DNA from 2 places in the Bradyrhizobium sp. 613_E4_N2_2 genome. Region 2 is predicted to be linked to the other one. Evidence: riboswitches for the same ligand, from Rfam matches in the RefSeq annotation. Region 2 holds a riboswitch; the other holds the start of a gene.
The links. A riboswitch is a leader RNA that binds a small molecule or an ion and turns the genes downstream of it on or off. The one in region 2 is predicted to bind glycine.
Positions count from the first base shown of each region.

Region 1: it holds a riboswitch for glycine, as region 2 does, so the genes downstream of both, gcvT (glycine cleavage system aminomethyltransferase GcvT) here and AB7290_RS15795 (D-amino acid dehydrogenase) in region 2, are expected to answer to the same signal.

Region 1 is NZ_CP197234.1:3,197,578-3,209,389, reverse strand. Features, by position in the region: gene AB7290_RS15040 (hypothetical protein) at 1-349, shown strand, start outside; gene AB7290_RS15035 (GGDEF domain-containing protein) at 662-1,870, shown strand; gene AB7290_RS15030 (TrmJ/YjtD family RNA methyltransferase) at 2,005-3,204, opposite strand; gene AB7290_RS15025 (NADP-dependent isocitrate dehydrogenase) at 3,542-4,753, shown strand; gene AB7290_RS15020 (DUF3455 domain-containing protein) at 4,852-5,358, shown strand; gene AB7290_RS15015 (cyclic nucleotide-gated ion channel) at 5,363-6,589, opposite strand; gene alaS (alanine--tRNA ligase) at 6,596-9,274, opposite strand; glycine riboswitch at 9,508-9,596, shown strand; gene gcvT (glycine cleavage system aminomethyltransferase GcvT) at 9,759-10,907, shown strand; gene gcvH (glycine cleavage system protein GcvH) at 10,918-11,286, shown strand; gene gcvP (aminomethyl-transferring glycine dehydrogenase) at 11,467-11,812, shown strand, end outside.
Region 2 is NZ_CP197234.1:3,350,974-3,362,785, forward strand. Features, by position in the region: gene AB7290_RS15780 (ABC transporter ATP-binding protein) at 1-288, opposite strand, end outside; gene AB7290_RS15785 (ABC transporter permease) at 303-1,190, opposite strand; gene AB7290_RS15790 (ABC transporter permease) at 1,211-2,152, opposite strand; gene AB7290_RS15795 (D-amino acid dehydrogenase) at 2,334-3,635, opposite strand; glycine riboswitch at 3,703-3,817, opposite strand; glycine riboswitch at 3,821-3,924, opposite strand; gene AB7290_RS15800 (M20/M25/M40 family metallo-hydrolase) at 4,019-5,149, opposite strand; gene AB7290_RS15805 (ABC transporter substrate-binding protein) at 5,417-7,027, shown strand; gene AB7290_RS15810 (glycosyltransferase family 39 protein) at 7,241-8,836, shown strand; gene AB7290_RS15815 (multidrug effflux MFS transporter) at 9,040-10,242, opposite strand; gene AB7290_RS15820 (TetR/AcrR family transcriptional regulator) at 10,440-11,024, opposite strand; gene AB7290_RS15825 (crotonase/enoyl-CoA hydratase family protein) at 11,123-11,812, shown strand, end outside.

The sequences.
Region 1 (11,812 bases), 150 kb from region 2:
CGCGGCGAGTTGGACGCCGGACTCGAATCTGGCCGCCGAGGACGGCCTGGTTGCGTCAGAATTTCTCTGGTCGGCGCTCGATTGTCCCACCGGCTTTGCCTGCAATTGCGATCAGCAGAGCGCGACCTTCGACAAGACGCCACTGCTGCTGGGCCGGATGTCGGCACGGATCGAAGCCCGGCCGCGCCCCGGAGACCGCTGCGTCATCACGGCTTGGCCAACCGGCCGCGACGGCCGCAAGCGCATGGCCGAGGCCGCGCTCCACGATGAAGCCGGGGGACTGCTGGCCGTGGCGAGGACGACATGGATTGCGGTGGAGCGCGAGGTGCAGCTCGGGCGTACTTCGTAGGGTGGGCAAAGGCGCACAGCGCCGTGCCCACCACTTCTGTCTCAGCTCCGTTGAGCGACATGGTGGGCATGCTTCCGCCTGCGCTCTTCGAGCTACGGCGGACAAGTCGCTTTGCCCTACCTACCTCTAATCACGCAACACATCCGTCGCCGCACCTTCGGCCTGCACCAATCCGCATTCTCCTGCACGCCCGCGGCCGCGCTTGCGACGGTTTACCTTGCGTCAAGCACGCCCGGCAATCGATGGCTGTCTTAAAAGGCTTGTTAGGAGCGGTCATCGTTGTTGGCGCCCGGAATACGGGGACGCTCTGCAATGCAATCGGACGAGGGACTCTACAGTGCGCCACGCTGGCGCCTGACACGCTGGCTCGCCGAGCCGGGGCTAGGTGTTCCCGACGACATCCGCGCCGCGCTCATTGTCCAGCTCTATGGATCGCTGCCGGTTTTTGCTGCCGGCGCCGTCAACACCATTGCCGTCGCCGCCGTGATCGCTGGCCGCAAGCAGACTGCACCATTCATTGTCTGGCTGGTCATGGAGATCGCGATCTGCCTGGCCCGCCTCGCCGTGCTCGTCAGCGCGCATCGCAGGGCGCGTGCCCACTGCCCGACGCCGACCGACCTTCATCTCCTGCTCGCGGTCGCCTGGAGCGCCAGCGTTGGATTTGGCGTCGTTGCCAGCCTGGCCAGCGGGGACTGGGTCGTCGCCATGCTGGCCTCGCTCTCGGCGGCGGCGATGGTTGGCGGCATCTGCTTCCGCAATTTCGGCGCGCCGCGGCTGGCCGGGACCATGATCCTGCTGAGCCTCGGTCCCATCATCCCCGGCGCTGCGTTCGCCGGCGAGCCGCTGTTCTACATCGTCTACCTCCAGGTGCCGATGTATCTGGCCGCGATGACGGCCGCCGCCTTCCGCCTCAATCGGATGCTGATCACCACCATGCGCGCCGAACGCGAGAACAGCCATCGCGCACATCATGATGCACTCACGGGGCTGCTCAATCGCGCGGGCTTCGTCGAGGCACTCAGCGCCAGACTTGGAGCCCACGCCGAACGACGGTTCGCTGTGATGTTCTTCGATCTCGACGACTTCAAACCGGTCAACGACACGTTCGGACATGCGGCGGGCGACGAGGTGCTGAAAGCGGTGGCCGGGCGCGTGCGCCGGGCGCTGCCGGACGGCGCGGTGGTCGCCCGGATGGGTGGCGACGAGTTCGTCGTGCTCGTCGACGGCGTCACGGCCGAAATGGCCCAGGAGGCGGGATACCGCCTCATCAGCGAGGTTGCCGTCTCCTATGAGCTCGGCGGCGAGGTGCGCGCCGGTGTCGGCGCCAGCGTCGGCATTGCGATGTCGCCGGATCATGGCGCCGAAGTCGAGGAATTGCTCGCGGTCGCCGATGCAGCACTTTACGAGGCGAAGTCAGGCGGTAAATCGCGTTGCTGCCTCGCCTCGGTCGAGACCAACCTCGCGGCGTTACGTCGGCTGCAGCAGAGCGGCCCAAAAGCCCCGGTCGCAAGCGCCGCCTGACGCAGTACGACTAACGCACCCCACAAGCGCGATCTCGTAGGGTGGGCAAAGCGAAGCGGGCCTACCATCGCGCTCGAAGGCAAAATGGTGGGCACGGCGCTACGCGCCTTTGCCCACCCTACGAGAGCTCCGGCCTACGCGCTCTGCTCGATCATCCCCTGCAACCGCACCAGCTCCGCCTCGAGATCGCGCTCGACGTCCGCTGCCCGGATCTCCAGCACGCGATAGTCGCGCGCCTCCAGCCACGTCCGCCGACCCGCACGATCAGCCGCGATGGTCTCGCCCTCGCCCGGGTTGACCAGCTCGATCGCGATCCGGTGCGGGAACGAGACGAAATCGGGAATGTGCCGGCCGACCGGGGTCTGGCGCTTGAACCCTCCTGCGAAGCGGCGGTCGCGGGTCAGGGCCTGCCAGAGCAGGCGCTCGGCATCGGTCGGGTTGCGGCGGAGCAGGCGGGCGAGGCCGCGCACGGTCGATCCGCTGTCGGGTACGCCGCCGCCCTGGCCGTGCTCGGCCAGCAACGCGCGCAGGCGCGTGGCCTGCTCGCCGTCGAGCACGCCGCCCTTGGCCGGGCCCTTGCGCCCTTCCGCGATCGCCATCACCACACCATGCAGGGTGTGCATGTCCTGCTTGGTCGGCTCCATCCGGCTGAAGATGTTGCGCAGGTTGACCAGCATGGTGTCGCGCTTCTCGGCCGGGCGCAGGAATTCGACCCGGTCGAGCTCGCGGATGAGGTTGTCGAAGAAGGCCTGCATCTGGTGCTGCGAGGCGCGCTCGGACCGCTCGGGCATGCTGTGCGGCAGCTCGCCTGACGTTGCCCGCTTGAACCATTCATAGCCAACCAGCAGCACGGCCTGGGCGAGGTTGAGCGAGGCAAAGCCCGGATTGACCGGGAAGGTGATGATGCGATTCGAGAGCCCAACCTCCTCGTTGGTCAGCCCCCAGCGCTCGCGGCCGAACAGGATGCCGGCCTTGCCCCCGGTCGCGACGTGACCCGAGATCTCGGCCGCGGCTGCCTCGGGCCCCACCACCGGCTTGGCCTGGTCATGGGGACGCGCGGTGGTGGCGAACAGCAGATCGAGGTCGGCGACCGCCTCGCCGACCGTGTCGAACAATTCGACCTTTTCCAGAATATAGTCGGCGCCGGCCGCGGCGCGCTGCGCGGCGATATTGGGCCAGCCGTCGCGAGGATTGACGATGCGCAATCGGCTGAGCGCAAAATTGCCCATGGCGCGCGCGGCCATGCCGATGTTTTCGCCAAGCTGCGGCTCGACCAGGATCACGATGGGACCGTCGAGGGAAAGGCCCGCCTTGCTCTTGTCAGTCCCCGACATCTCGCTTCGCTTTCACACTGGTTCTCAAGGCCTTGGCAAGGCGCTCTTCAGGAATTGATTCAAAGCCGGCCCAAGGGGCCGGCTGCCCGTTCGCCTGTCGTTTGCCTGTCCTGACGAAATTCTCAAGGGAAATAACGGGTTGGATTCGACTTTTGAATCTCTTCTGAAGCCTGAGGCTCGCCCCCGCGGCAGGGCCCGCCCCGCCCCCCATCTGGGCAAGCTGGATGAGCTAAAAGTGCATAATCCCTTGGCTTTCGCCCGCTGCAGTCCGGTGCTAAGAGGCGGCGGATATTCCCGTGGCGCGCCAAAGCGCCGTTCCTAAGAGGCTTCCCCGATCATGGCAAAAATCAAGGTGTCCAACCCCGTCGTCGAACTCGATGGCGACGAGATGACCCGGATCATCTGGCAGTACATCAAGGACAAGCTGATCAACCCGTACCTTGATGTCGAGCTGCTGTATTTCGACCTGGGCATGGAGTACCGCGACGAGACCAACGATCAGGTCACCATCGACGCCGCCGAAGCCATCAAGAAGGTCGGCGTCGGCGTCAAGTGCGCCACTATCACCCCGGACGAGGCCCGGGTGAAGGAGTTCAACCTCAAGCAGATGTGGAAGTCGCCGAACGGCACCATCCGCAACATCCTCGGCGGCGTGATCTTCCGCGAGCCGATCATCTGCAAGAATGTGCCGCGCCTGGTTCCCGGCTGGACCAAGCCGATCATCATCGGCCGCCACGCCTATGGCGACCAGTATCGCGCCACCGACATCAAGTTCCCCGGCAAGGGCACGCTGACGATGAAGTTCGTCGGCGAGGACGGCACCGTCATCGAGAAGGAAGTGTTCAAGACCCCGGGGTCCGGCGTCGCGATGCAGATGTACAATCTCGACGACTCCATCATCGACTTCGCACGCGCCTCGCTGAACTACGGCCTGCTGCGCAACTACCCGGTCTACCTCTCGACCAAGAACACCATCCTCAAGGTCTATGACGGCCGCTTCAAGGATATCTTCCAGGACATCTACGACCGCGAGTTCAAAAAGGAATTCGAGGCCAAGGGCCTGACCTACGAGCACCGCCTGATCGACGACATGGTGGCTTCGGCCCTGAAGTGGTCCGGCGGCTATGTCTGGGCCTGTAAGAACTACGACGGCGACGTGCAGTCCGATACGGTCGCGCAGGGCTACGGCTCGCTCGGCCTGATGACCTCGGTGCTGCTCACCCCCGACGGCAAGACCGTGGAAGCCGAAGCCGCTCACGGCACGGTGACCCGCCATTACCGCGAGCACCAGAAGGGCAAGGAGACCTCGACCAACTCGATCGCGTCGATTTTCGCCTGGACCCGCGGCCTGTCGCATCGCGCCAAGCTCGACAACAATGCCGAGCTTGCCAAGTTCGCGAGCACGTTGGAGAAGGTCTGCGTCGACACCGTCGAGGAAGGCTACATGACCAAGGACCTCGCGCTCCTGGTCGGCGCCGACCAGCGCTGGCTCTCGACCACCGGCTTCCTCGACAAGGTCGCAGAGAACCTCACGAAAGCGTTGGCGTAAGCCCGCGCATTATTTTTGCCTGATCGGGGTTAGACATCATTATGGGCCGCGCTTGGGCGCGGCCCATTCATTTTGACACCGTTGCGCGGAGGCCACCCATGTCCATCGTCAAGTTCGCTGTCCCCTGCCTGATGCTGCTGGCCGCCCTGGCCGGGCCGGCCGCCGCCGCGGAGCCGCTCCCCGACGCCATCGCCGCCCCCGGCGAGACCGTCGTGCTCAGCGTCCATGCCGAAGGCGCGCAGGTCTATGACTGCAAGGCAGCCGCCGACGGCAAGCTTGCCTGGGCCTTCCGCGAGCCGGTGGCGACGCTGCTCGCCGAGGGCAAGACCGTCGGCCGCCACTATGCCGGCCCGAACTGGGAACTCGCCGACGGCAGCGCCGTGGCCGGCAAGGCCATCGGCAACGCGCCGGGCGCAACCGCCGCCGATATCCCCTGGCTCAAGCTGGAGGTCGCCTCCCGCCGCGGCAGCGGCGTGCTGACGCCCGTCACCACCGTCCAGCGCATCAACACCCACGGCGGCAAGCTCGAGGGTTCTTGCGACAAGGCCGGCGAATTCAAAAGCGCGCCCTACTCGGCCGACTACATTTTCCTGAAGAAGGGCTGACCGCTTAGGAGGCGGTGTCGTCGCGCTCCGCCTGCGCCAATTCTGCCGCCGCAAGATCGCCGGTCTCCTCGAGCCGTGCCTTCGCGGTCTGGTGGACGTGGGCGGCGAGCGTCGGCATGCGCTCGATCAGCGCGTGAAAATCCTGGGCGTCGAGCACGAGCAGCCGCGTCTTGCGCGTCGCCGTCACCGTACCGCTGCGTTTGGTCTTGTGCAGCAGCGCGATCTCGCCAAAGAACGTGCCGTCGGCGAGCCGCACCTGCTGGCTCGGCAGCGTGATCTCGACCTCGCCGGCAGTGATGAAATACATCGACGAGGCGGTATCGCCACGGCGCACCAATATCTCGCCCTGCTCGATGGTGCGGGCGCGGAGCAGCCGCATGATGTCGGCGATCTCCGCGGCCGAAAGATGCGAGAACAACGGCACCCGCGCCAGCATGCCCCAGGTCACCACGAAGTCGCGCCGCCTCACCTCCTCGGCAAAGGCGGTCGAGATGATCGCGACCGGCAGCGCGATCATGGCAAAACCTGAGATGATCGCAAACACCGAGACGAATTTGCCGAGCGGCGTCACCGGCACGACGTCGCCATAGCCGACGGTGCCGAGCGTCACGATTGCCCACCACATCGCGTCCGGAATGGTGCCGAGCTTGCTGGGCTGCACATCACGCTCGATGGCGTAGAGCAGCGAGGCGAAGGTCAGTACCACGCCGATCAGGATGACGATGCAGCCGATCAGCGCACGCCGCTCGGCATGGATGGCCGCGAGCAGCGAGCGCATCGCCGGCGAATAACGGATCAGCTTGAAGAACGGCAGCACGCCGAGCCCAGCCAGCGTCGCGTGCCGGCCGGTGGCCAGCACGATCGCGGCCGGCAGGAACGCCATGAGGTCGATGATACCGAGCGCGGAGAAGGCATAAGAGAGCCGGTCGGACAGCGCGGAGCCGTTGCGCTGGGTGTGCCCCGCCACGGTCCACAGCCGCGCCAGATATTCGAGCGCGAACACGATGACGGCGAGGACGGCGACCGCGCTGAACAGCGTGTCGAACCGCGCGTCGAGCTCCGGCACCGAGGCGAGGATCATCGCGACCACGTCGAGCACGATGACGCTGATGATCACCTGGATGAAGCGCGACCCGATCGAGTAGGCGAGCGGATCGTGCTCCAGCAATTCGTACAGGCGATCCCTTAGGTTGGGATCGGCCGAGCCACGTCCTCGCGGAACGAGGCGCATGGCCGTTTACGCGCCTGCCATCGCTTTTTCGATCGCCGCGAGCGCCTCGGGCGCCTTGGCGCCATCGGGACCGCCAGCCTGCGCCATGTCGGGCCGGCCGCCGCCGCCCTTGCCGCCGAGCGCCTCGGAGGCGACGCGCACCAGGTTCACGGCATTGAAGCGCGCGGTGAGATCGGCGGTGACGCCGACCACGATCCCGGCCTTGCCGTCCTCGGTGACGCCGACGATGGCGACCACGCCGGAGCCGATCTGCTTCTTGCCGTCGTCCGCAAGGCTCTTGAGATCCTTCATCTCGATGCCCTCGACCGCGCGCGCCATCAGCTTGACGTCGCCGACCTCGCGCACGCCTGCGGCTGCGCCGTTCCCGACGGATGTACCGCCGCCCATCGCGAGCTTCTTGCGGGCGTCGGAGAGCTCGCGCTCGAGCTTCTTGCGCTCCTCCATCAGGGCTGTGATGCGCGCCGGGACGTCGTCGATCGAGGTGCGCAGCTCGTTGGCCGCGGTCTTCGCCAGCGCCATGGTCTCGTTGGCGTGCCTGCGCGCGTAGTTGCCGGTCAGCGCCTCGATGCGGCGCACGCCGGAGGCGACCGCGCTCTCGCCGGTCAGCGTGATCAGGCCGATGTCGCCGGTGCGCTTCACATGGGTGCCGCCGCAGAGCTCGACGGACCAGCCGAGCGCGTTGGTGCCGCGCTCCCGCGCGGTCCGGCCCATCGAGACGACGCGGACCTCGTCGCCATACTTTTCGCCGAACAGCGCGCGCGCGCCGGCCTCGCGCGCTTCATCGACTCCCATCACGCGTGTCGTGACTTCGTCGTTCTCCAGCACCACGTCGTTGGCGATGTCCTCGACGCGGGCAAGCTCTTCCGCCGTGATCGGCTTCGGATGCACGAAGTCGAAACGCAAACGATCCGGCGCGACCATCGAGCCGCGCTGGGCGATGTGGTCGCCGAGCACCTGGCGCAGCGCCTCGTGGATGAGATGCGTTGCCGAATGGTGCGCGCGGATCGAGGAACGCCTGCCGTGATCGACCTCGAGCTGCAGCGCGGTGCCGAGCTTCAGCTCGCCGCTCTCCACGGTGCCGACGTGAACGAAGAGATCGCCGAGCTTCTTCTGCGTGTCGGTGACGCGGAACTTGATGCCGCCCTCGCCGCTGAGCACGCCGGTGTCGCCGACCTGACCGCCTGATTCCGCGTAGAACGGCGTCTGGTTGAGCACGATCGCGCCGGTCTCGCCGGCCTTGAGGCTCGCGGTTTCCTGGCCGTCCTTCACCAGCGCGGAGACCACGCCTTCGGCACTCTCGGTCTCATAGCCGAGGAATTCGGTGGCCCCGAGCTTCTCGCGCAGCGGGAACCAGATCGCTTCGGAAGCCGCCTCGCCCGAACCCTTCCAGGACTCGCGCGCCTTGGCCTTCTGGCGCTCCATCGCGTCGGTGAAGGAGGCCTGGTCGACGCCGATGCCGCGCGATTTCAGTGCGTCCTGGGTCAGGTCGAGCGGGAAACCGTAGGTGTCGTACAGCGTGAAGGCGACGTCGCCGTCAAACATGTCGCCCTTCTTCAGGGACGCGCTCTTCTCGTCGAGGATGGCAAGGCCGCGCACCAGCGTCTTGCGGAAGCGGGTCTCTTCCAGCCGCAGCGTTTCCTCGATCAGATTCTCCGCGCGCATCAGGTCGGGATAGGCCTGGCCCATCTCGCGGACCAGCGCCCAGACCAGGCGATGCATCAGCGGCTCTTTGGCACCCAGCAGCTGCGCATGGCGCATCGCGCGGCGCATGATCCGGCGCAGCACATAGCCGCGGCCCTCGTTGGAGGGCAGCACGCCATCCGCGACCAGGAAGGCCGAGGAACGCAAATGGTCGGCAATGACGCGGAACGAGGCCACGGTCTGCTCGTTCGGCCCGGCGCCGAGCGCCGACGACGTCGCATCGATCAGATGGCGGAACAGATCGGTCTCGAACACGCTGTCGACGCCCTGCATGATGCTGGCCATGCGCTCCAGCCCCATGCCGGTGTCGATCGAGGGACGCGGCAGATCCACGCGCTCCTCCTTCGTCACCTGCTCGTATTGCATGAACACGAGATTCCAGAATTCGAGGAAGCGATCGCCATCCTCTTCCGGCGAGCCCGGAGGTCCGCCCCAGATGTGGTCGCCGCGGTCGATGAAGATCTCCGAGCACGGGCCGCACGGCCCGGTGTCGCCCATCGCCCAGAAATTGTCCGAGGTCGGGATGCGGATGATGCGGTCGTCGGAGAAGCCCGCGATCTTCTTCCACAGCCCGGCCGCCTCGTCGTCGGTGTGGTAGACGGTGACGAGCAGCTTGTCCTTCTTGAGCCCGAACTCCCGCGTGATCAGGGTCCAGGCCAGCTCGATCGCGCGCTCCTTGAAATAGTCGCCGAACGAGAAATTGCCGAGCATCTCGAAGAAGGTGAGATGGCGCGCGGTGTAGCCGACATTGTCGAGGTCGTTGTGCTTGCCGCCGGCGCGCACGCATTTCTGCGACGTGGTGGCGCGCTGATAGGGCCGCTTCTCGACGCCGGTGAAGACGTTCTTGAACTGCACCATGCCGGCATTGGTGAACATCAGCGTGGGATCGTTGCGCGGCACCAATGGCGAGGACGACACGATCTCGTGGCCGTTCTCGGCAAAGAAGTTCAGAAAGGTCGACCTGATCTCGTTGACGCCGCTCATGTTCATCCAATCGGGTGTGCTTGGACCCGCGATACGCCATCCAAACCGGGCATTTGGGCTGATATCTGCGGGTCAAAGCGCTTTTAGACAAGGCCAGCTGCGCTGTCCAGAAACTGTGCAAGGAGATCAGTGAGTTGCCGCAGGCGCGCAATCCCGTTTGCAATCCCGTTGAAAGCCGCCAGGTGCGCGTTGACAGGCTTGGCCGGCCTGTGGTCTGTACCCATCTGTATCGTACGGCCACGTCGGGAGAGACCGGCTTTGGTGCCGGCGCCGAAGGAGCAACCGCCCCGGAAACTCTCAGGCAAAAGGACCGCGTGGCTTTGACGACATCTGGAAAGAGGCGCCGACGGGCAAATACCTTTTCATAAGGGTTGGCCCGGACTGCGTCCGCCGACGGGATAATACTCTCAGGCACAGCGACAGATGGGGCTTCGACTGGTGTCCATCGGGGAATCGTCCCCGGGGAACCGCCGAGGGCCCCGTAATGCTTGCGCGCCACGACCAAGATTCCCTCAAACGTACGCCCCTTCACGGGCTTCATGTCTCCCTCGGCGGCAAGATGGTGCCGTTCGCGGGCTATGACATGCCCGTTCAGTACCCCGCGGGCGTCCTGAAAGAGCACCTCCATACCCGTTCCTCCGCCGGCCTGTTCGACGTCTCCCATATGGGCCAGCTCGCGCTCCGGCCGAAGTCGGGCAAGGTCGAGGACGCCGCCCGCGCGCTGGAACGGCTGGTGCCGCAGGATATCGTGGCGATCGCCCCGGGACGGCAGCGCTATGCCCAGTTCACCAATCCGGACGGCGGCATTCTCGACGATCTGATGGTCGCCAATTTCGGCGATCACCTGTTCCTGGTCGTCAACGCCGCCTGCAAGGAAGCGGACGAGGCGCATCTGCGCGCGCATCTCTCGGACGACTGCATCATCGATTCGCTTCAAGACCGCGCCCTGATCGCGCTGCAGGGCCCGAAGGCGGAAGCGGTGCTGGCGAAATTGTGTGCAGAGGCGCCCGCCATGAAGTTCATGGATGCCGGCCCGCACAAGGTCGCCGGCCTCGACTGCTTCGTCTCGCGCTCCGGCTACACCGGCGAGGACGGGTTCGAGATTTCGGTCCCCGCGGCCGATGCCGAGCGCCTCGCCAAAACGCTGCTGGACAATCCCGATGTGATGCCGATCGGCTTAGGGGCCCGCGACAGCCTGCGGCTGGAAGCCGGGCTCTGCCTCTACGGCCACGACATCGACACCGCCACCACGCCGGTCGAGGCCGCGCTGGAATGGTCGGTGCAGAAGAGTCGCCGCAGCGGCGGCGCGCGCACCGGCGGCTTTCCCGGCACTGATGCGATCCTCGCTCATTTCGATAACGGCGCAAGCCGCCGCCGCGTCGGCCTGCGTACGGAAGGCCGCGCGCCGGTGCGCGAGGGCGCGCTGCTGTTTGCGGATGACGCCGGCGGCGAGCCGATCGGAAAGGTCACCTCGGGCGGCTTCGGCCCGAGCCTGAATGCGCCGGTCGCGATGGGCTACGTGCCCACGGCATCGAGCGCGCTCGATACAAAACTGTTCGCCGAGGTGCGCGGCCAGCGGCTGCCGCTCACGGTCGCCGCCATGCCTTTCGTGAAAAACACCTACAAACGCTGAGGACAAGACAATGACCACGACGCTGTACACCTCCGACCACGAATGGCTGGCCATCGACGGCGACGTCGCCACCGTCGGCATCACCGACTACGCGCAGTCCCAGCTCGGCGACGTCGTGTTCGTCGAGCTGCCCAAAGCCGGCCGTGCGCTGAAGAAGGCCGAAGCCGCCGCCGTCGTGGAGTCGGTGAAGGCCGCCTCCGACGTCTACGCGCCTGTTACGGGCGAAGTGCTCGAGACCAACGACGCGCTCGCCGCCGAGCCGGCGCTGGTGAACTCGGACGCGCAAGGCAAGGCGTGGTTCTTCAAGATCAGAATTGCCGACAAGAGCGAGCTCGGCGGCCTCATGGATGAGGCCGCCTACAAGGCACATACGGCGTGAGATGAAGCGAACTCTGACCTCATATTCGGTGTCATCACCCGCCTTGTGCGCACTGCGCACTGGGGCGGGTGATCCAGTACGCCGCGGCTTCTCGGCTCAAGCCGTGACGCCTGCGTTTACTGGATGCCCCGCCTTCGCGGGGCATGACGGCGACAGCGAAATCTAAAGCGAGGACCCATGATGACCGCGCACCGCAAATCCAATGGCGACACCGCCGCCACCTTCGTTCGCCGCCACATCGGCCCGTCGGCGCGCGACGTCACCGCAATGCTGGAGGCCGTCGGCGCCAAGAGCGTGGACGCCCTGATGGCGGAGACGCTGCCGGCCTCGATCCGGCAGACCGCCCCGCTCGACCTCGGCAAGCCCTTGAGCGAGACCGAGGCGATCGCGCACATGGCCGAGCTCGCGCGAGAGAACCAGGTCTTCACCTCGCTGATCGGCCAGGGCTATTCCGGCACGGTTTTGCCCGCGGTGATCCAGCGCAACATTTTGGAGAACCCGGCCTGGTACACGGCCTACACGCCCT
Region 2 (11,812 bases):
CATCGCCATCTGCGTCGCGCGGAGCTGGCGCAGGCGGCGATCGGTCGCGGTGAGAATCTCTTCGCCGACCAGCTTGACGCTGCCGCCGGTCGGAACCAGCGTGCCCTTCGGCAGCAGGCCCATCGTGGTGAGCGAGGTCACCGACTTGCCCGAGCCGCTTTCGCCGACGAGACACAGTGTCTCGCCCTTATGCACCTGGATCGAGATCCCGTCGATGATGTTTGCGCCCTTCGGCTTCTTGCCGATGGAGACGACGAGGTTGTTGATGTCGAGAACTGGGTTGGTCATCACTTGATCCGTCATCACTTGCCCTCCCGCTGCTTCATGCGGGGATCGAGGGCGTCGCGGGCGGCGTCGCCGATCAGATTGATGCTGAGGATGGCGATCGAAAGCAGCAGGCCCGGCCAGAAGATCAGCGTCGGCTTGAGCTGAAAATACTGACGGCCCTCGGCCATGATGTTGCCCCAGGTCGGCGTCTCCGGCGAGATACCGGCGCCGAGGAAGGAGAGAATGGCCTCGGTCAGGATCGCGGAGGCACAGACATAGGTGCCCTGGACGATCAGCGGCGCGATCGTGTTCGGCATCAGATGTCGCCACATGATCTTCGGCAGGCTGGAGCCGACCGAGATCGCGGCCTCGACGTAAGGTTCCTCACGCGCGGACAGCACGACCGAGCGCACCAGGCGTGCCACGCGCGGTATTTCGGGGATGGTGATCGCGACCAGCACGGTCCAGATGCTGGCGCCGGACAGCGACACCACGGCGATCGCGAGCAGGATGCTCGGCATCGCCATGAGGCCGTCCATGACGCGCATCAGGACGGCATCGACCAGCTTGAAGAAGCCGGAGACGAGGCCGATCGCAAGACCGATGACGATCGACAGGATCGCCGAGCCGATGCCGATCAGGAGCGAGATGCGGCCGCCATAGATGACGCGCGACAAGAGGTCACGGCCATAGGCGTCGGTGCCGAGCAGGAACTGCGCCGAGGCCGGCTTCAGCCGCTGCGAGGGCGCAAGCTGGACCGGATCGTGCGGCGCGATCAGCGGCGCCAGGATCGAGACCAGCACGATCAACGCGAGCAGGATCGTGGCCGCCGCGATGATCGGCGTCGAGGTGAGGAATCCGAAACGCGGCCGCAGCGGCGACGTGATCGGAATGGACGACTGGGGAAGGCTATCGACGGACATTTTTGTTGTTATCCTTAGCCCTAGTACCGGATCCGGGGATCGAGCAGCGTGTAGGCGACGTCGATCAGGAGATTGACGACGACATAGATCAGCGACGTCAGCAGGATCATCGCCTGGATGACTGGGTAGTCGCGCGCCAACACCGCGTCCACCGTGAGGCGGCCGATGCCGGGGATGTTGAACACGCTCTCGGTGACGACGACGCCGGAGATCAGCAGCGCAAAGCCGGTGCCGATCACGGTGATAACGGGCACCGCGGCATTGCGCAGCGCATGGCGCATCATCACTGCGACCTCGTTGATGCCCTTGGCGCGGGCGGTGCGGACGTAGTCCTCACCAAGCACGTCGAGCATCGCCGCACGCGTCATGCGCGCGATCAGCGCGATGTAGATGAAGGAGAGCGCGCAGGTCGGCAGGATGATGCGTTCGAAGAACGGTCCAAAGCCGTTGAAGATGCTGCGGAAGCCCTGCACCGGCACCCAGCGAAGGTCGATCGCGAAGACCTCGATCAGGAGATAGCCGACCACGAACACCGGCACGGAGAAGCCGAGCACGGAGAGGCCCATCACGAAACGATCGATCCAGGTGCCGTGCTTCCACGCCGCGATGACGCCCAGGGGCACGGCGACGATGACGGCCAGAATGATTGTCGAGAGCGCGATCGAGATCGACGGCTCGACGCGCTGGCTGATCATCTTCATGACTGGCAGGTTGGAGATCAGCGACGTCCCGAGATCGCCGTGCAGCAGCTTGTTCACCCAGGTGATGAATTGCACGATCAGCGGCTCGTTGAGGCCGAGCGAGTCGCGGATGCGTTCCAGCCGTTCCGGCGTCGCGTTATCGCCGGCGAGAATGGCGGCGGGATCGCCCGGCGTCAGCCGCAGCAGCAGGAAGACGAACAGTGCGACGACGCCCATCACGGGCACCGCGGCCAGAACGCGGCGAATGAGATAACCTAGCATGCACCTATCTCCGGCTGCGGAACTTGTGGGGCCGGGAGGCCCCCGTGGAATCGGTTCTGTCTATCATGCACGCCTGTCACTCGGGCTGGAAAGCCGGCCGTGGAAGCCGACGTTTCGGGGCAAATTGTGTGCCAAGGGCAGGGCGGTCGCAAGGGGCCGCCGAGCCTCCGATATCGACCACTCAGGATGCATGACGGAACTCGCGCTCAACCCTGAGTGAGGGGGCGGTCGGCGGTGCGTTGAGCCCGCGCCAGCCGTCGATGGTCCCGGCAATCATCTGCGCGGTCGCGGCCGACAAGGTCCAGCCGAGATGGCCGTGGCCGGTGTTGAAGAAAAGGCCTGGCATCCGTCCTGCGCGCACCACTGGCATCATGTTCGGCATCATCGGCCGCAGCCCGGCCCAGGGCACGACCTTGGACGTTTCGACGCCGGGGAAGTTGCTGCGCACCCAGTCGACCAGCGGCTGCACGCGGTCGGCGCGGATGTCGCGGTTGAAGTCGTTGAACTCGGCGGTGCCTGCGACGCGGAAACGATCGGCGCCCAGCCGGCTGGTGACGATTTTTGCGGCTTCGTCGAGCAGGCTCACGGTCGGCGTCGCATTGCGGCTTGCGGCAGTGTCGAGCTGAACGGTGATCGAATAGCCCTTCACCGGATAGACGTTGACGCGCTCGTCGAGGAGGGCGGCGAAGTGGCGGCTGGCCACACCGGCGCAGACCACGACGCCGTCAGCCTTCAGCATGCCGCGCACGGATGCGACAGCATCACTGGCCGAAAGATCAGCCCAGCCGATGACAAAGCCGCCACCTGCCTGGGCAATGGAATCGATGTTGGCTTCGTGGATAAAGGTCGCGCCGCGCCGCTTGCAGGCTTCCGCAAGTCCGCGCGTGAACTTGTGGATATCGCCGGTCGCATCCGACGGCGTGTAGAAGCCGCCAAAATAGTCCTTGCGCAGCGTCGGCTCGATGGCGCGGATCTCCTCTGGCGTTACCGGGCGGCGATCGAGCCCGCCTTCCTTCAGCAGCGCATTGACCTGCAGGCCGGATTCAAAACCCTTCTTGTCGTGATAGATGTGCAGGATGCCGCAGCGTTCGAGATCGAAGTCGATGCCTTCGCGCTCCGCGATCTCGAACAGATGCTTGCGGGCTTCGATCGCGAGCCGCGTGGTCTGGATCGTGTTGGCGCGGTAGTTGCCGATATTGGCGACGAACTCGCTCATCCACGAATATTTGTGCCAGTTCGGCCGCGGGTTCATCAGCAGCGGCGCGTCGCGCCGGAACATCCAGCGCAGGCCTTTCAGGATCGTGGCGGTGCTGTTCCACACCTCGGCATTGCTGGCGGAGAGCTGTCCGCCATTGGCGAAGGACGTCTCCATCGCGGCGTAGCGGTGCTTGTCGAGCACCGTCACCTTGTATCCGCGTTCGAGCAGGGCATAGGCAGTCGTTACGCCGGTGATGCCGGCGCCGATGATGGCGATATGGGTCATGGCAGGTTCGGGGCTCCCGTGAGTTAGAGTCGGCTAACCGCCGGCCAAAGGCCGTTGGCGGCGCCCCATCTGTCACGGTTACCTGAGAGCTTGATCCGGCGCGGACCTCGGCGAGGTCAGCTCCGGACTATCCCCTTCGGTGGACGTCACGACCACATTGGCCGTGCCGCCTCTCTCCAGATCGTCCTGACGATACGGTCCTTTTGCCTGAGAGTTTCCGGGGCGGTTGCTCCGTCGGCGCCGCAACGAAAGCCTGAACTCTCGTTGCGATCTCTCCCGCATCGTCGCGTGGACAATCGAGCAGTACGATGCGCCTCATTTTTAGACAAGGCTAAATTTAAACCGCGACTGCCAACGCATTGTGCAGTGCGAAGGCTGCGTCGTCAGTCGAGCGTCGCCAGCAAGCCCGCCATCAGGCGCCCGCGTTCAACTAGGCTCTCGACCTCGATGAACTCCTCGAGCGTGTGGCCGTTGCCGCCGCGCACGCCGAGGCCGTCGAGCGTCGGGATGCCCATCGCGCCGGTAAAGTTGCCGTCGGAGCCGCCGCCAGAGCTCGCATGCGGCAGCTCAGTGCCGAGCGACTTGGCGATGCCGCGCGCCTTTTCATACAGCGCCATGGTGCCGGCATCGGGCTCCCATACGGGGCGCGTGACGCCGCGCGTCACCTTGAACGTGACATCATTGGTCGTGCCCGACAGCGCCAGCATCCGCTCGACGCCGCGGTCGAGATCGGCCTGGCGCTTGGCCATGGACAGCGCCTCGCCGGTGGCGGTCGTGGCAACGCAATTGACCCATTGTCCGCCGTGCACGACGCCGACAGAGAAGGTGCAGTCCTCCGTCGTCATCGCGTCGATGGCGAGGATCTGCCGCGCCATCTCGCGGATCGCCGAGCGTCCGGCCGACAATGTCGCGCCGGCATGGCTCGGCCGGCCCGTCGCTTCCAGATTGAAACGCGCGATGGCGTAACGTCCGGTGGTGACACCGTTGTCGGCGCGGCCCGGTTCGGGCACCAGCACATATTTGTTGCGCGCGGCCTCCGCCTCGATGATGTCCCGCGTCGAGGGCGTGCCGACTTCCTCGTCGGGCGTAAACAGCACGGTGATCGGCAGCGGCGTGGTGAAGGAAGCGCGTGCCAGCTGCCGGATCGCTTCCAGCGAGAGATAGTTGCCGCCCTTCATGTCGTAGATGCCGGGGCCGTAGCACTTGTTGCCCTCGCGCCGCCATTTCAGCTTCTCGATGGTGCCGACCGGGTGGACGGTATCCATGTGGCCGGCGATCAGGATGCCCGGCTCGCCCTGTTTCGGATGCGGGAAGCGCGCGCGGATCACGCCGCCGAAGCCCTGTCGACCGCCGATGCGTTCGATCGTCGCACCCATGATCGCCATATCCCGCGCTGCGATATCGAGCATGCGGTTGACGGCACTCGCGTCCCAGGTCGGGCTCTCGCATTCCACCCAGGTGCGCAGGCCCTCGAGCATCGCCTCGGAATCGAAGGGAAGATTGGCTGGATTCATCTTAATGTCTCTCAAGCTTCGAAAGATGGAACGCGCATTGCATTGGCGCGGACGGGACTGGCGGAAAGCGTTGTAGAGCCAAACCGGTCTTTGTGGAGCCCGTGGGCGCGCCGCTTGGGGCTGCAGCGAAACCGGATTGACGCGCTCAACACTGTCTGCAAGTCTCGAAAGACAAAGGCATCGCATGAGGTTAGTTCGCCTAAAGAACGAACCGAATGCTCAACCAATAACCTGCCTTTGAACAGTTTCACGTCAGGAGAAACTTTTATGTTGAGCTTGATGCGCCGGGGGCGTCGCGCGTTCGCCTCCACACTTGCGCTATCGGTCGTTGCGCTTTCGACGGCGATGGCCTCGCCGGTACTTGCCGCCGCCAGCAAGACCATCACCGCGGTGATGCATTCGGATCTGCGCATCATCGATCCGATTTTCACCACCGCCTACATCACGCGTGACCATGGCTACATGGTCTACGACACGCTGATCGCGACGGACTCGAATTTCAAGATCCAGCCGCAGATGGCGGACTGGAAGATCTCCGACGACAAGCTCACCTACACCTTCACGCTGCGCGACGGCCTGAAGTGGCACGACGGTACGCCGGTGACGGCGGAAGACTGCGCCGCTTCGCTGAAGCGCTGGGCCGCGGTCGACGGCATGGGCCAGCAGATGATGCAGTTTACTGCGAGCATCGAGGCGACCGACCCCAAGACGATCACGCTGAAGCTGAAGGAGCCCTACGGCCTCGTGCTCGAATCCATCGGCAAGCCGTCCTCGCGCGTCGCCTTCATGATGCCGAAGCGTCTCGCCGAAACGCCGCCGGACAAGCAGATCCCCGAGCAGATCGGCTCCGGCCCGTTCAAGTTCGTGCAGGGCGAATTCCAGCCCGGCGTGAAGGCGGTCTACGTCAAGAACACCGACTACGTGCCGCGCAAGGAGGCGTCGAGCTGGACTGCCGGAGGCAAGCTGGTCAAGGTCGATCGCGTCGAATGGATCACCATGCCGGATGCGCAGACCGCAGTGAACGCGCTGCAATCGGGCGACATCGACTTCATGGAAGTGCCGCCGTGGGATCTGCTGCCCGTCCTTGAAGGCAATGCCGACCTCAAGACCGAGACGCTGAACAAGTTCGGCTACCAGACCCTTGGGCGCATGAACTTCCTCTATCCGCCCTTCGACAATCCGAAGATCCGCCGTGCCGCACTTCTGGCGATGAACCAGAAGGACGTGCTCGACGCGCTCGTCGGCAATCCCAAATACTACAAGATCTGCGGTGCGTTCTTCATCTGCGATACGCCGTTCGCGACCGACGTCGGCTCGGAATCGCTGGTCAAGGGCAACGGCATGGCGGAAGCCAAGAAGGCGCTCGCCGAGTCCGGCTATGACGGCACGCCCGTCGTGGTCATGGTGCCCGGCGACGTCGTGACGCTGAAGGCGCAGCCGACGGTCGCGGTGCAGTTGCTCCGCGAGGCCGGCTTCAAGGTCGACGCGCAGGCGACCGACTGGCAGACGGTGGTCAGCCGGCGCGCCAGCCAGAAGCCTCCGAAGGAGGGCGGCTGGAACATGTTCTTCACCAACTGGGTCAGCGCCGACGTGTCCAACCCGATCGCCAATCTGTCGATCGGCGGCCAGGGCAAGAAGGGCTGGTTCGGCTGGGCGGAGAACGCCAAGATCGAGAAGCTCAAGGACGACTTCGTCCGCGCCGCCTCGCTCGACGATCAGAAGAAGATCGCGACCGAGATCCAGAAGGAAGCCTATGACCAGGTGATCTACGTGCCGCTCGGCCAGTATCTGGCGCCGAGCGCGTGGCGGAAGTCGCTCACCGGCGTGCTCGACGGCCCGGCGACGCCGGTGTTCTGGAACATCGACAAGACCGAGTAAGGCGAGGGCGCGCCAGCGCGCCTTCCCCGAGCGTTACGCGGCGTCGCTGTCATCAGCGGCGCCGTTTTCGTTTGTCAGCCTCGCGTCAGCTTTTAACTCTTCCAGTGTCCAATCATTGCTATTTGTTTCTGACTTGAAATAGATGTGCGCGGTTCGCACATCACTTCCTTCCTGCATTTGAGTCCCGTGTCGATTGATTTTTCATTTCGGGCGATGGCCGAGCGGTCCGATCGCGCGCCGGCGCGATGGCGGCGGCCTTTCCTGCGCTGGCTCGACGGCGTCGAGGCGGGTTGGGCCGTTCCGCTTCTCATTGTTTGCTTTGTCGCGCTCTGGACGATCTATCTGGTCGTCGCCTATGCCGGCAGCGGCCTGCACCCTGATACCCTCGAGGCCTGGACGCTCGGGCGCCGTTTCGCGTGGGGCTACCACAAGCATCCGCCGCTGATGGGCTGGGTTACGGCGGTGTGGACCTCCGTTTTCCCGCTCAGCAACTGGTCGCTGCAATTGATGGCGATGGCCAATGCCGGGCTCGCCCTGTTTTTCGTCGACCGGATCGCACGGCAGTTCGTGACCGGGCACAAACGCATCCTGGTGCTGCTGCTCCTGATGCTGACGCCAGCCTATCAGTTCCACGCCCAGCGCTTCAACGCCAATGCGGTGCTGCTTGCGCTCTGGCCGCTCGCGACCTGGTGTTTTCTGCGCGCGTTCGAGACCCGCAGCGCGGCCTGGGCGGTCGCGGTAGGATGCACCACGGCGCTGGCGATGGTCGGCAAATATTATTCGGTCTTCCTCGTGGCGAGCTTTGCATTTGCCGCGCTGGCTCATCCCGCGCGCCGCGCCTATTTCACGTCCGCTTCGCCGTGGATATCGGTCGTGGTCGGACTCGCGGTGTTGTCGCCGCACATCTACTGGCTCGCGATGACCAGCGCGTCGGCCTTCACCTACGCGATGGCGCACGCCAACGGCAACTTCGTGAGCTCGCTCGGCGAGGTGCAGAACTTCCTGCTCGGACTCGTGGCGGCCATCAGCGTATCGGCCGTCTTCTGGGTGATCATCGCCGGCACACGGCTGAAACAATTTGCGGCCGACTTCGCCGCGATGAGTTCCGGCCTGCGGCTTCTTTTTTACGTTGCGATCGGCACGATCGTGCTGCCGGTCCTGACGTCGCTGGCGATGGGCACCGATCTGCCGTCGCTATGGGCGCTGCAAGGGCTGTTCCTGTTCGTCGTGCTGATCGTTTGCGGCACGCGCTACCCGATCGAAAGATTCTACACCGTCAATGTCACGGTCATCACCGCAATCGTTGGGCTCGCCGCTGTCTTCGTCGCCGCCCCGATTCACGCCGTCTATCGCAACAATCACGGCTACGAAGAGGGCCGGAATTTCTACGCGCAGGTAGCCAACGAGCTCACCCGGGAATGGCACGAGCTGACCGGGGAGCCGCTCAGCGCCGTCAGTGGCGACGATTCACTGGCCTTTGCGACCGCGTTCTACAGTCCGGACCATCCGTATTACGCGCGGCCGTTCGAGTTTCAGTACATGTGGGGCATGCCGCGAAAGACGACACTGGATCGCGGCTGGGCCGCGCTCTGTTTCAGCGGCCAGGACTATTGCGGCAGGTGGATGGAGTCCGTGTCCGCGCGCGCCGAGCATTTCGTCAGGCGCCAGTTCACCGTGCAGGCGACGCTATGGGGCAAGCCCGGCCTGACGCGGGACGTGGTCGTGCTGATCGTGCCGCCGCGAACGAGCAGCGCGACGCCCGAGAGCGCCGCGCAGGACTTCAGCGCCAGCAGGCGCCCGACGGACTAGGCTTTGCGCTCAGCAGTGGCTGTCGCGGATTCGCTCGAGGCCTTCGCTCGCGAAGGGGGGAGTGAACGCAGTTCGGTCGGCGCCCGGCGTCGGGCGCTCCGTTTCCGCCCGATCCGGGGTGGTGTTGTCTTCGCGATGTTCCGGTTCCATGAGGCGGCCTTTCGAATTGCTGCAGTACAACATCGACGCGGCCGGGAAGTTCCTCATGCGATGGGACGATGATGCGGCTTGAACAGCCGTCCCTTTTCCACCACCAGCACGATCGCAAGCGCCGCCAGCGTCGACAGGAAGAAGCCGACCGAGAACGGCAGCAGCGTGCCGTCGAAACTCTGGCCGATCGCCATGCCGACGACGATGCCGATCAGCGTCGTGATCGAGCCGTAGAGCGAGGAGGCGGTGCCCGCGATGTGGCCCTGCGGCTCCATGGCGAGTGCGGTGAAGTTCGCGACCATCATGCCGAATGAGAACATCATCAGGGCGGACAGCACCATGAACAACGAGAGCGGCAGCATGCCGAGAGTTTCCGTCAGCAGCATCACGCCCGCAACCGCGGTGTAGAGCGTCAGCGCGCCGTGCGAGATCACGCGCATGCCGAGCCGTCCGACCAGCTTCGCATTGAGGAAGCCGGCGATCGCGGTGCCGGCCGCGATCGCGGCGAAGGCAATCGGGAAATAATGGCCGAGATGATAGACGCCGGTGAAGACCTGCTGCGCCGAGAAGACATAGGCAAAGAGCGCGCCTATCACGCTGCCGGCGGCCGTCGCATAGCCGATGGTCTGGCGGTTGGTCACGGTCTGCCGGAACGCCGAGAGCACGTCTGCGGGCGCCAGCGACCTGCGCTCGGACTCGGGAAGGGTTTCGGGCAGCCGCAGCACGCTCCATGCGAGCGCGAGCAGTCCGTAGAGCATCAGTACGACGAAGATGCCGCGCCATTGCGTGACCAGCAGCACCGCCTGCCCGAACGAGGGCGCAATCACCGGCACCGCGATGAACACCATCATGGCGAGCGACATCACGCTCGCCATCCGGCGGCCGACATAACAGTCGCGCACGATCGAGGTCGCGATCACGCGCGTCGCCGACGTGCCGAGCCCTTGCAGCGCGCGCGCCAGCAGCAGCGTCTCGAACGAGGGCGCGGCGACCGCCAGCACGCTTGCCACCGCATAGACCGCCATGCCGCCGAGCAGCACCGGGCGGCGCCCGAAGCGGTCCGACAACGGGCCCATGACGAACTGGCCGGCACCGAAGCCGATCAGGAAGGTGGAGAGCACCAGCTGAAGATGGTTGGCGTTGGGAATGGCGAAGGCTGCCCCGATGTTGGGCAGCGCCGGCAGCATCATGTCCATCGCAAGCGGATTCAGCGCCATGATGGACGCGATCACGATGACGAATTCTGGAAAACCCATGGGCCGGTGTCCCGAGGACACCCAATCGTCGGCATTGACGTCGGACAAAGCTCACCTCTGAAAATCAGAGGCTTTTTGATCGGTTATGCTGCGTCGCACAACCCATGTTTCGGGATGGCTGACAGGCGGGGCGGTGTCGGACACGAGTTGGTGAGGTCGCCCGTCACGCCGGCGGACCCGTCGAGGTTAAGGACGGCTTAAGCGCGGCCCGACCTAGCCGTCTCGACTAGGCCGAGCGCCAATCGTCCCGCGGTGTCGACATAGTCGAGATCGCGATGGATCAGCATCACGGTCGTGGCGCCGTCGAGCAGGATCACGAGCTGGCGTGCGACCGCCGCTGCACCGGCAACGCCATGCCCGCGCAATTCGGTTTCGAGCCACGCTTCAAAACGCTTCTTGTGCGCCGCGCCGGCCTTGACCGCGGGATGTGCCGGCGTGTTTGCGAGCTCGGCGATGGTGCGCAGGAATCCGCAGCCGCGCCATCGCGGCGTATCCACGGAGCGTCCGAGCCTTGTGAAGAGACCGCGGACCTTATCGGCCACCGTGCCCTCGGTCTCGGCGAACCAGCGCATATAGAGCTCCAGCGTCGGCTGGTCCCTGGCCGCGATGGTCTCGGCGACGAGCTCGTCCTTGCTGGCGAAGTGATAATAGAGCGTCTTCTTGGTGACGCCGGCCTTCTCGGCGACCGCGTCCATGCTCACCGCCCTGATGCCTTCGCCATAGAACAGGCGCGTCGCCGCGATGACGATCTGCTCGCGAGTGGTGTCGCCTTTGCCTGACATCGCGAATGTATACTGCCTAGTGAGTATACACGACAAGATCGCTGTGGCTGACTTCCGCGCCTGTTCGACCTGGAATTCGACCCGGAAGGAGCCTGCACTTGTCCGATCTCGTACTCTCCGAAACGCGAGGCGCTGTCGCGCTGCTGACGTTCAATCGCCCGAACAAGCTCAATGCGCTGAGCTACGCCCTCGTCGACCGCTTGATGGCGATCCTCGATCGCATCGAGGACGATGCCGAAATCCGCGCCGTGATCCTGACCGGGGCGGGCGACCGCGCCTTCTCGGCCGGCGCCGACATCGCCGAGTTCTCGGAGAGCGTGAAATGCGGGCCGGACGCGGCGGTAAAGGCCTTCGTGCGGCGCGGGCAGGCGATGACGGCGCGCATGGAGGCGTTTCCGAAGCCGATCATCGCCGCCGTGAACGGCATCGCCTTCGGCGGCGGCTGCGAGATCACGGAAGCCGTGCATCTCGCCGTCGCGAGCGAGCGGGCGAGCTTCGCCAAGCCCGAGATCGCGATCGGCATCACGCCGACCTTCGGCGGCACGCAGCGCCTGCCACGGCTCGCAGGCCGGAAGCGGGCGCTCGAATATCTCCTGACAGGAGATTCCTTTTCACCACAGCGGGCTCATGAGATCGGTTTGGTCAACCAGGTCGTGCCGCACGGGCAGCTGCTGGACGCAGCCTTCGCGCTGGCAGACCGCATCACGCGGCATTCGCGCCTGGCGGTCGCCCGGGTCATCACCGCCGCCACGCGGGGCCTCAACGTCTCGATCTCGGAAGGCCTCGCC